One region of the Colwellia sp. BRX10-4 genome, then DNA from elsewhere that is predicted to be linked to it. Evidence: riboswitches for the same ligand, from Rfam matches in the RefSeq annotation. Region 1 holds a riboswitch; the other holds the start of a gene.
The links. Region 1 has a riboswitch for thiamine pyrophosphate ahead of H4J67_RS05365 (TonB-dependent receptor). Riboswitches for the same ligand answer to the same signal wherever they lie in the genome.
Positions count from the first base shown of each region.

Region 2: another riboswitch for thiamine pyrophosphate. It lies ahead of thiC (phosphomethylpyrimidine synthase ThiC); the one in region 1 lies ahead of H4J67_RS05365 (TonB-dependent receptor).

Region 1 covers NZ_JACGVZ010000004.1:35,255-40,757, forward strand. The annotation lists gene H4J67_RS05355 (SHOCT domain-containing protein) at 1-1,389, opposite strand, end outside; gene H4J67_RS05360 (single-stranded DNA-binding protein) at 1,435-2,085, opposite strand; TPP riboswitch at 2,205-2,323, shown strand; gene H4J67_RS05365 (TonB-dependent receptor) at 2,414-4,537, shown strand; gene H4J67_RS05370 (hypothetical protein) at 5,064-5,330, shown strand; gene pnuC (nicotinamide riboside transporter PnuC) at 5,330-5,503, shown strand, end outside.
Region 2 covers NZ_JACGVZ010000005.1:24,488-29,990, forward strand. The annotation lists gene H4J67_RS06175 (outer membrane beta-barrel protein) at 1-226, shown strand, start outside; gene H4J67_RS06180 (M1 family metallopeptidase) at 307-1,983, opposite strand; TPP riboswitch at 2,159-2,280, shown strand; gene thiC (phosphomethylpyrimidine synthase ThiC) at 2,386-4,347, shown strand; gene H4J67_RS06190 (FAD-dependent oxidoreductase) at 4,355-5,503, shown strand, end outside.

The sequences.
Region 1 (5,503 bases):
TAGTCGTAATCGATAAAACGCCACCGCAACCACCAATATAAACAGGGTAAGCAGTAGTTTGCCATAAGCGCTATTGTTGAGTGGCGCCGATTGTTCATCACTTTTTTTCTCCACCTGAATACGCTTACTATTCTCACTTTTTAATGGGATAGCCTTTACCGATAATAATTGTTTATTGGTTAAATCTAACAGTAAGGGTTCGCCGTTGTGATTAAAGAGTAATGACACTTTATTTTTTGGAGAAAGCTCATCACGACTAAAAGACAAAATAGGTAATGCAGCGGCGCCACTTTTAGCCTCACTATTTACCATCGTGGTATTCAATTGGGCAAGTTGCCAATTTTTTGAATCATTAATAAGATATAAGACACTTCCCACAGACGCTTCTAGGTTTCGCCCATAATAAGGGAAAATATTTCCATGAGTCCCTTGAGTAGATTTCAGCGGAAAAACAAGGTTGTTTTGGTAAGAATCTCGCCAGTCAGCACCTTTATCAGCAACAACAACTTGGTGAGCGCCATCGTAGTCATGTTCTACGAGTAATGCGCCATAATGTTTTTTTGACCACGAAAAAGAACTAATGCTTTGAGCACCTAAAATAAAGATCTCATTGTTAACGTCGTTTGTTTTCATAAAAGGGTTACTACTTGGCACCCTATAATTTCTTAAGCCCAATTTTTCAGGATTAATGCGTAACACAACGCCAGAATATAAAGCGCCTTCGCTAGCGTTGGCTAAGCTAGCGTTACTGTCAGACAAAGCAACAAGCATTAAGCCATAATCATCGTGCCATACTTTATTATATGGATTAAAGGCAATTTTCTGTATTTGGTGTGTGGCAGTTGGCACCGCAATTCTCAGCACTTCTCTGCGTTGCTGCACATCAATTTTAATTGCCGCTGTGTTGTCGTATTGCCACTGCGTTATCACAGCGTCAAATGGCAATGCAACCGGATCGGCTAATAGCGTTAATCGCGCAACATTATTGTTTATTTTAGCGGGCTCAATATGTGCAGTAAAAAAGTTTTGAAAGCCAGTTTTATCTGCTAACAAAAAACTGGGGTGAAACGTTAGCGCGGTTAATTCAACTTGTTTATCGGTAGTATGATTATTTAAAGGTAAGCTTGCTAAAAAAGTGAGCTTGGCATTATTAAGTAAAGACAATTCGCCAGCAGCGTTTGCAATTAAGTATTGCTGCTTATTCTCACTATTAACAGGTAATGCAATAACGGTTGTTTTATTAGTTGAACTTAGGCTAGGTAGCTGGGCTAAAACTTCGAGTCGAACTTCTTCAGCAACCGTAGTTAAGGGCGTTAATAGCCAATAAAAAGCCAGCAACATTAGAAGTGCTTGCGTAGTTATTTTTTTTATATAATGAAAAACGTCCATATTTTGCCAACAATCCTAATTTTATAAAATTATAGGTAATCCGTTTTAATGTTTCAATAAAATGACTTGGTGTGAATCAATAAATTGTGATTTTTTACTATCATTGAGATAGCTTAATCTTCCGTCGACAACTAATTGGTCGCCTAGCTCGGCTTTATCTTTAATATAATGTGCTTGTTTGCCCCAGATATGTACCGAACGTTCGATAGAAATATTTTGGGTTTGCTGTGTTATAGGCGAATACACTAAATTATTAACGGTTAAGTTAAGCGCGACTAATTCTTTATTATTCTCGGTTAGTACTAAATTAATGTCGCTGCTTATTTCACCACTCATATGCACTTGGTTTATTGACTGGGCGTAACCCTTTGCAAATGTTTGTGCATAAGTGGCGTGTAGTATTTCACGGTTAGCTTTTTTACTATTAAGTAAATAACCTTGCACTAAAATAATATCACCCTTTTGCGAGTGAATAAGTGAACGATCAACAATATCACCAATAACTTTAACCGTATGATAACTCGTCCATTCTTTAAACTGTTGGCTCGTTTTGTCAAACCATCGGCTATGGGTTGCTAATACCAACTCAGCTACAGCAAGGACTGGGTTTGCTTGATAACGAATATCAGGCTTAGCAACTAAATTTCCTAATAAGGTTACTGAACATAAATGATTTTGGCTTAGATGATTTGTCATGGCAATTTAATAAAAAAAACTATAGTGCTAATTTACTGAAAATCATCAGATTAAGCAAATACATGACATTAAACAACCATAATTTTTCTGTACTTTGATGATAAAATTGTTAGTATGCCGAACAAACCAAGGGGTGCAATAAAAAGCTGTTGTTAATAAGCTTTTGTATTGCTGAGAATTTTTACCCTTAATACCTGAAACGGATAATGCCGGCGTAGGAATGGTTAATATGTTGAATATTTATCGTAAACACTTTGTGTAAGTGCTTACTTACGGTGTATTTGCCTTATTGCTCTTTTTTGCTTGCATGCCATAAAAAGAGCCCAGTATGAATTTTATAAAATCTCCTATTTCAATCGCGGTAACAACGACTTTATTGACTTTTGCCAGTGTCACACAAGCAAATGAGTCAAATGATATTGAGCGTATAACTGTCACTTCCAGTTTTAATAAGCAATCTTTAGCGCAAGCACCTACTAGTATTGCAATCATCGACCAACAAAAAATAGCTGAGCAGGGCATTCAACATTTTGAAGAAGTTATTAATGGTGTCGCCAACTTAAATTTCTCTGGTGGAACATCTCGTCCGAAATATTTACAAATTAGAGGCGTCGGTGAACGCTCTGAATACCGCGGTGCGCCAAACTCATCAGTGGGCTTCATTGTCGACGATATCGATTTGTCAGGCTTGGGCATGGCAGCTTCTATGTACGATGTTCAACAAGTTGAAGTCTTAAGAGGTCCACAAGGAACACGTTTTGGTGCCAATGCGCTTGCGGGTTTAATTTACATAAAATCAAAAGACGCAACAGAATTACCCGAGCATGGTTTTAAAGTAACATTAGGCAATGACGACTTAATTAATGTTGCCGGTTATAGCTCTGGTGCTCTCACTGAAGACTTAAATTACCGCATATCACTAGAGCAACATCAACAAAACGGTTATCGCGACAATCTTTATTTAAATAGAGATGATACTAATGGCATTGACGAGTTTTCTGGAAAGTTCAAATTGCAATATACGGCAATAGAAGATTTAAGTGTTGATTTTACTTATATATTTGCGGATAACGATAATAGTTTCGATCCTTGGACATTAGATAACAACGGCTTTAATACGATCACGGACAATCCAGGTGTTGATAATCAAAAATCGCATGGTGGGGCACTAAAATTTAGTTTTGAAGGTTTGTCATTTGCAAAATTCGAAGCGATAAGTAGCTATACCACGACAGAGCATCAGCACGCTTATGATGGTGATTGGGCAAACGCAGATTATTGGGCAAGTAAAAATTGTGATGGTGCGCCATGTGAATACAGTTACCTTTGGGACAAACGCGCCGATAGAGATGTATGGTCACAAGAGTTTCGATTATCATCAAATGACGCTTCAAGAATTTTCGACAATACAACTGCTTGGCTAGTGGGTACTTACATTAGCAAAATGAATGAAGATAACGACCTTGACTCTTTTTATAATGGTTGGGCAGACGAAGTACTAGACTCTACATACTCAGCTAATAATTATGCAATTTTTACCCAGTTAGACAGTGTTCTTAACTATGGCCATGAGTTATCAGTAGGTTTGCGCGTTGAAAAACGTTCAACCGATTATAGCGATAGTGCTGGCGATGAGTTTGAACCGTCTGAAACCATGTGGGGTGGACACGTCGCATTGAGTAAGATCATTAACAATGAGCATTCTGCCTATATTCGTGTCGCGCGTGGCTACAAAGCGGGTGGTTTTAATATGGATTTACCCGAGCAATTAATCCAATTTAAAGAATTTGATACCGAAGTCTTAGTCAATTATGAATTAGGCCTACAATCGAATATGCTAAATAATACCTTAGTCAGCCGACTAGCCTTATTCTATATGGACAGACAAGATCAACAAGTTAATGCTTCTCAACAGAACCCTGATAAGCCACAGCAATTCACCATTTACACAGCAAATGCCACCAGTTCAAGCAGTTACGGTTTGGAACTTGAGTTAACATATCAAGTTAATAGTAATTTAACGATCGACTCGACAGTGGGCTACCTAAACGCAACATATGATGTTTATGGCTATTCTGACAAGTACGGTACAAACATTGACATTTCAGGACGCGATTTAGCACACGCACCAAGCTATACCTTCAGCCTTGGCTCTACGTATCGCAGCGATAATGGCGTTGTTTTTAATGTGAACTGGTCAGGAAAAGATGAATTTTTCTTCTCTGATAGCCATGACGAAAAAGCGTCAAGTTCAAACTTATTGAATGCGAAAGTTGCTTATGAACTCGCTGACTGGTCTATTTCACTTTGGGCTAGAAATATTACCGATGAAAAAATTGCAACACGTGGCTTCTTCTTCGGCAACGAACCTGATTTAGATTGGGTAGCTAAAAAATATCAACGTTTTGGAGCACCAAGACAAATTGGTGTAACGTTTGATTATAACTTTTAAAGCTAGCACTTTTAAGTTAACAAACGATCATGCTGAACGAACATTTCGTCATGATGAAGTAACACGTTGTCATGCTGAATTTATTTCAGTATCTGTATTTGTGGCTTAGAGCAATGAGATCCTGAAACAAGTTCAGGATGACGGGTTTTTTAGCTTGGCAGGGCAGTTGTTAAAAACCGCCATGCCGTTATGTTGAAGTAACATGCCGTAATACTGAAGTAAAACGTCGTCTTGTTGAACTAACACGTCGTCATGCTGAATTTATTTCAGTATCTGTATTCGTGGCTTAGAGCAATGAGATCCTGAAACAAGTTCAGGATGACGGGGGTATTCAGGATGACGGTTTTTTTAGCTTGGCAGAGCCGTTGTTAAAAACGGCCTTACCGTTATGTTGAAGTAACACGCCGTCATGCTGAATTTATTTCAGTATCTGTATTTGTGGTTTAGAGTAATGAGATCCTGAAACAAGTTCAGGATGACGGGTTTTTTGTTCACTTGAAAAAGTGGCATACCATTAGGAAATAATATGAAAATATCTATAGAAATTAGTTTGTATCCTCTAGCAGAAGAAAAATTTAAAACTGAAATTTGGGCATTCATTAAGCGCCTTCGTAATGTAGTGGGCTTAAATGTAGTGACTAATGGCATGAGTACACAAGTATTTGGAGACTACGACTTAGCTACCCGTCATGTCATGGCAGAAATAAAGCATGTCCATCAAACCTTAAATGCTGCTGTTTTTGTATGTAAGTTTATTGGTGGTGATCGCTCAGAAGTCGAAGCTGAAAGCTAATGGTTGAATCTTTATCAGCAACAGTCAATTACTTTACGCATTTGCCTCTCTGGGAATTATTAGCGGTAATTTCAGCATTATTTTATGTGGTGTTAGCGGCAAAAGAAAATATTTGGTGTTGGCCAGCTGCACTAGTGAGTACCATTATTTATAGCGTTATTTTTTATGATGTT
Region 2 (5,503 bases), on a different contig from region 1:
TCAATATGACTTCAACAATCGCGCATATGTTTATGTAATGCCGTCTTATGCAAACTTAGACCTCAAAGCAAGCTACCGTGGAGAATCAGCGTCTGATGATTCATGGGAATTTGGCATCGGTGCTGGTGTTGGTTATAGCCTCAATAAAAAAGTGAGCGTTGAAGCCTCTTATGAAACGTATGACGGTACTAAATTACTTTCTGTTGGTTTTAAATACGCTTTTTAAGTGCAATATTTAACTGACCGTTGACGTGTAAGGAGAGCAATAAGCTCTCCTTTTTAATTTTATATCGTTAATTTTTAAAACTAATGACCTAAAACACTAAGCGTCGAAATATAAAAGTTAGCATCAACGGCTATATTTGGGTTTTCCTGCTCAAGTTCAACAGTAGTCCAAGTTGCTGTTGGTGCTAGCCACTGTGCTTTACCGGCAATAGTGACGCGTAACGGCATATCAAACCCCTTAACCACGTTACCCCAACGAATTTTCATCACTTTATCTTTGATAAAATATTCGAAAGTGGGAATACGTATATCACGTAAATATTGGTCAAAGACCTTACTTAAGTCGATACCTGATTGTGTGCTAATGTAGTTTTCAATATCTTGGGTAGTCACTGTTTGATGATAAAAAACCTTACCTAATCCACGGAGTATTTCTCGCCATTTTTCATCATTATTAATCACTTGGCGAATGGTATGCAACAAATTGCCACCCTTATCGTACATATCACCAGAACCACCGCGATTAGCATTATATTCGCCAATAATAGGGGATTGATTACCAATATTCATCCGTTGACCACGAACGTATTCAAAAGCTTGCTCTTTGGTAAAATGATACTCTAAAAATAGACTTTCTGAATAGTTGGTAAAGCTCTCATGGATCCACATATCGGCAACATCTTTATTGGTGATGTTATTGGCAAACCACTCATGGCCTGATTCATGGACAATAATAAAATCAAATAACAATCCTGGGCCAGTGCTACTTCTATCACGTCCTAAATAACCATTTTGATAACCATTACCATAAGTCACCGAACTTTGATGTTCCATCCCCAAATATGGTGCCTCCACCAGTTTATAACTGTCTTCATAAAACGGATAAGGACCAAACCAATGCTCGAACGCTTCAATGGTTCGTTTTGCTTCTTTAAACTGTTTTCTTGCTTTCGCTAAGTTTTCCCGTAAAACATAGTAGTCCATATCAAGCTGACCTTTTTCACCTTGATACTTTTCACCAAAATGAACATAGTCACCAATGTTAATATTGACCCCATAATTATTGATAGGATTGACAACTTGCCAATGATAAATTTTTGTTTTATCAATTTTATTGTGTTCAACTTTAATTAATCGGCCATTAGACACATCCATTAAATGTTCTGGCACCTCAACACTGATTAATACGCCGTTGTTGGGCTCGTCGGCAGGATGATCTTTATTTGGCCACCAAATACTAGAGCCAATGCCTTGATTTGAAGTGGCAATAAAGTCGAGACCATTACTGTCTTTCTTCCAAGTAATACCACCATCCCATGGGGCGTTTTTTGCGGTAACGGGCTGTCCAGAGAAGTACATAGTTATCTTCTGCTCTGAGCCTATTTCTTGCTTACTGGCTGGGGTGATAAAATAAGAATAGCCATCTTGCTCTACTTCAAGCGCTTTACCATTTTGGTGCACTTTCTCAAGCTTCATTGGCGCTTGTAGCTCTATTTGTAAACGTTCACCTTTAGCTAGCACGTTATAAGTCATGATGTTTTTACCTGAAAAAAGCTTAGTTTCAGGGTCAACTTTTACATTAAGATGATAATGAATTAGATCCCACCACATTCTTTCTAGTGTTATTGAGCCACGTAATTGTTCTTGATGCGTTATCTTGCCACTTTCTTGTTGCCAATTACTCGCGCTAACATGCCCAGCAAAAACCATAGCGCAAACTAAGCCAGCAAGTGAAGTCGTTATCCGTTTTTTTATCATTGTTATTGTCCTAACACTCTCTCGTATACAATATACTAGCATTGTGTAATATAAATTGTGAACCCTAAAAAGGGTAAGGTCTATCAACCACTCACATTGTTATCTAAAAAATTAATTATAACTAAATACAACATTATGATTGCGTATTTTGAAACTAATACGATAGAATCACCATAATTACTTGTCGGAGTGCTGAGATTATTTCTAAAGAAATATTCAAAGCTGAGATCGCGAAAGCGGGATCCGTAGAACCTGATCAGATTAATATCTGCGTAAGGGAACAAGGTAAAATATAGCGGTTAAAGCATTAATATTTATTCCGTTTTATTTTTTCCTCACTCTACACTTCGTCTTTTTATTACTGCATTTATAACAAAATGCAACTTATTAAAAGGCAGCATAATGACCAAACCAGCTAAAAAACTCACTCGCAGAGAACGTCGCGAACAAGCTGAAACATTTTTAAAAAACGTTTCAGATCAATCATTCCCAAATTCTAAAAAAGTTTATGTGCAAGGTAAAATCCACGATATCAAGGTAGGTATGCGTGAAATCACCTTGTCTGATACTTTATTAGCGGGTAACAAAGATAAGCCAACCTACGAAAAAAATGAACCACTTTGCGTCTACGATACCTCAGGTTTTTATACCGATGAAAGTGTCGATATAGACGTACACAAAGGTATCCCTCGCCTGCGTGAAAGTTGGATTGATAGTCGTGGTGATGTTGAGCTATTAACATCAAATAGCTCTACTTATGCTCAACAACGTTTAGCTGACGATGGTGTTGACGCAATACGCTTTGAACACTTACCTAAAATGCGTGTCGCTAAAAAAGGTCAAAACGTTACCCAAATGCACTATGCTCGCCAAGGGATCATTACCCCTGAAATGGAATATATTGCCATTCGTGAAAATTTAAAACGTGAGGAGGTCAAAGATAAAACCTTACTACTACAACATAAAGGTCAGTCATTTGGTGCCAGTATTCCAGCGCAAATTACCGCAGAGTTTGTCCGAGATGAAGTCGCGCGTGGCCGAGCAATTATTCCGGTAAACATTAACCACCCAGAATGTGAGCCGATGATTATTGGCCGTAATTTTTTAATTAAAGTAAATGCCAATATTGGTAATTCGGCGGTGACATCTTCCATTGAAGAAGAAGTAGAAAAACTGGTTTGGTCAACCAAGTGGGGCGCAGACACGGTAATGGATTTATCAACGGGCCGTAATATTCATGAAACCCGCGAATGGATCATGCGCAATTCACCAGTGCCCATTGGTACGGTACCTATCTATCAAGCACTAGAAAAAGTAAATGGCGTGGCAGAAGACTTAACCTGGGAAATTTTCCGCGATACCCTTATCGAACAAGCCGAGCAAGGTGTTGATTATTTTACCATTCATGCCGGTGTATTATTGCGCTATGTTCCAATGACCGCTAAGCGTGTTACCGGTATTGTCTCACGTGGTGGCTCAATTATGGCAAAGTGGTGCTTAGCGCATCATAAAGAAAATTTTTTATACACCCACTTTGAAGATATTTGTGAAATATTAAAGCAATACGATGTCTCGTTTTCACTCGGCGACGGTTTACGCCCTGGCTCGGTTGCTGATGCCAATGATGAAGCACAATTTGCCGAATTACATACCTTAGGCGAATTAACTAAAATTGCTTGGCAACATGATGTTCAAACGATAATTGAAGGTCCCGGGCATGTGCCACTGCATATGATCAAAGCAAATATGGACGAGCAACTTAAACATTGTGGTGAAGCTCCTTTTTATACGTTAGGTCCGTTAACGACTGATATTGCACCGGGTTATGACCATATTACTTCGGGTATTGGCGCCGCTAATATTGGTTGGTACGGTTGTGCCATGCTCTGTTATGTCACTCCTAAAGAACATTTAGGCTTACCCAATAAAGAAGATGTTAAAGAAGGTTTAATGACCTATAAAATTGCAGCCCATGCCGGCGATTTAGCAAAAGGTCATCCGGGGGCGCAAATTCGCGATAATGCGATGAGCAAAGCACGCTTTGAATTTCGTTGGTACGATCAATTTAATATCGGTTTAGACCCTGAAAGAGCCAAGGCTTATCACGATGAAACCTTGCCACAAGAATCGGGTAAAGTTGCCCACTTCTGCTCTATGTGTGGGCCAAAATTCTGTTCGATGAAAATATCTCAGGAAGTACGTGATTATGCCGCAGGTCTTGAAGCCAGCAATAAAATAGAAATACAGTTACTTGACGAAGTGATTGTTTTAGATGCAACGCCAACCGATATAGCACAAGGCATGGCTGAAAAGTCGGCTGAATTTAAAGCGACCGGTAGTGAAATTTACCATCAGGTGAAGTAGTCAGCCGATGACTATTTCTAAGCAGATCCCTAAACCTACTCAAATCTGTGCCAATATCGTTGTTATTGGCGCAGGGTTAGTGGGTCGTTTAATGGCATTGTCTTTGGTTAATCAAGGTCATCAAGTGACCTTGATTGATAAAGATAATAAACAAGGCCACCAAAGTGCCGCTTATGCTGCTGCCGGTTTATTAACGCCGCTAGGTGAAGCTATGCATAGCGATCGTAATATTGTTGAAATGGGCTTTGAGTCATTAGTGCTTTGGCCTGATATTCTTGCTAAATTAGACAGTTACACTTATTTTCAACAAGCAGGCACCTTAATGGTTAGCCATGAGCAAGACCAAGGCGATTATCAGCGTTTCATGGCTTATATCAAAAATCATTATCCGCAACATCAGCTACAGCAACTGAATCGCCAACAAATACTTGCCCTTGAGCCCGAATTAGCTCATCGCTTTAATCACGGGTTGTTTTTACCTGAAGAAGGTCAAATAGGTAATCGTAAATTACTAAAAGCCCTGCAAAAGCAGCTAGAAAAAAGTAGCGTTACTTGGTTAGAAAGTGCACCTGTCGTTAACATTGAGCAGCAAAAATCGACCTGTTTAGTGACATACCATGAGGATAGCCCACTAGGCGACAAAGGCAATAAGCAAACTAACACGTCAAAGCATATTATTGCTGCTGATTTGGCCATTGACTGTCGCGGTGCAGGCGCACGCAACACTGCAGGCGAAAACACCGCAGCCCCCTTAAAAGATTTACGAGGAGTACGAGGTGAGATATTTCAATTATTTGCCCCTGAAGTCAATATTACCCGGCCTATTCGTTTAATGCACCCTCGCTATCAATTATATATTGCCCCTAAAACTAACGGCTTTTATGTCGTGGGAGCAACTGAAATCGAAAGTGAAGACTGCGCGCCAATGACGGTACGTTCTTCAATGGAATTACTCAGCGCGGCTTATAGTGTCCATGCTGGATTTGCTGAAGCCAATATTCGTCAACATATTAGCCAGTTAAGACCAGCTTTTAGTGATAACCAAGCTAAAATCTCACTACAAAATCGGCTTATCCAGGTCAATGGATTGTTTCGCCACGGCTACCTTATTGCGCCGGTTGTGTTAAAGCAGTTAGAGTTTACCGTTGCGCATTTT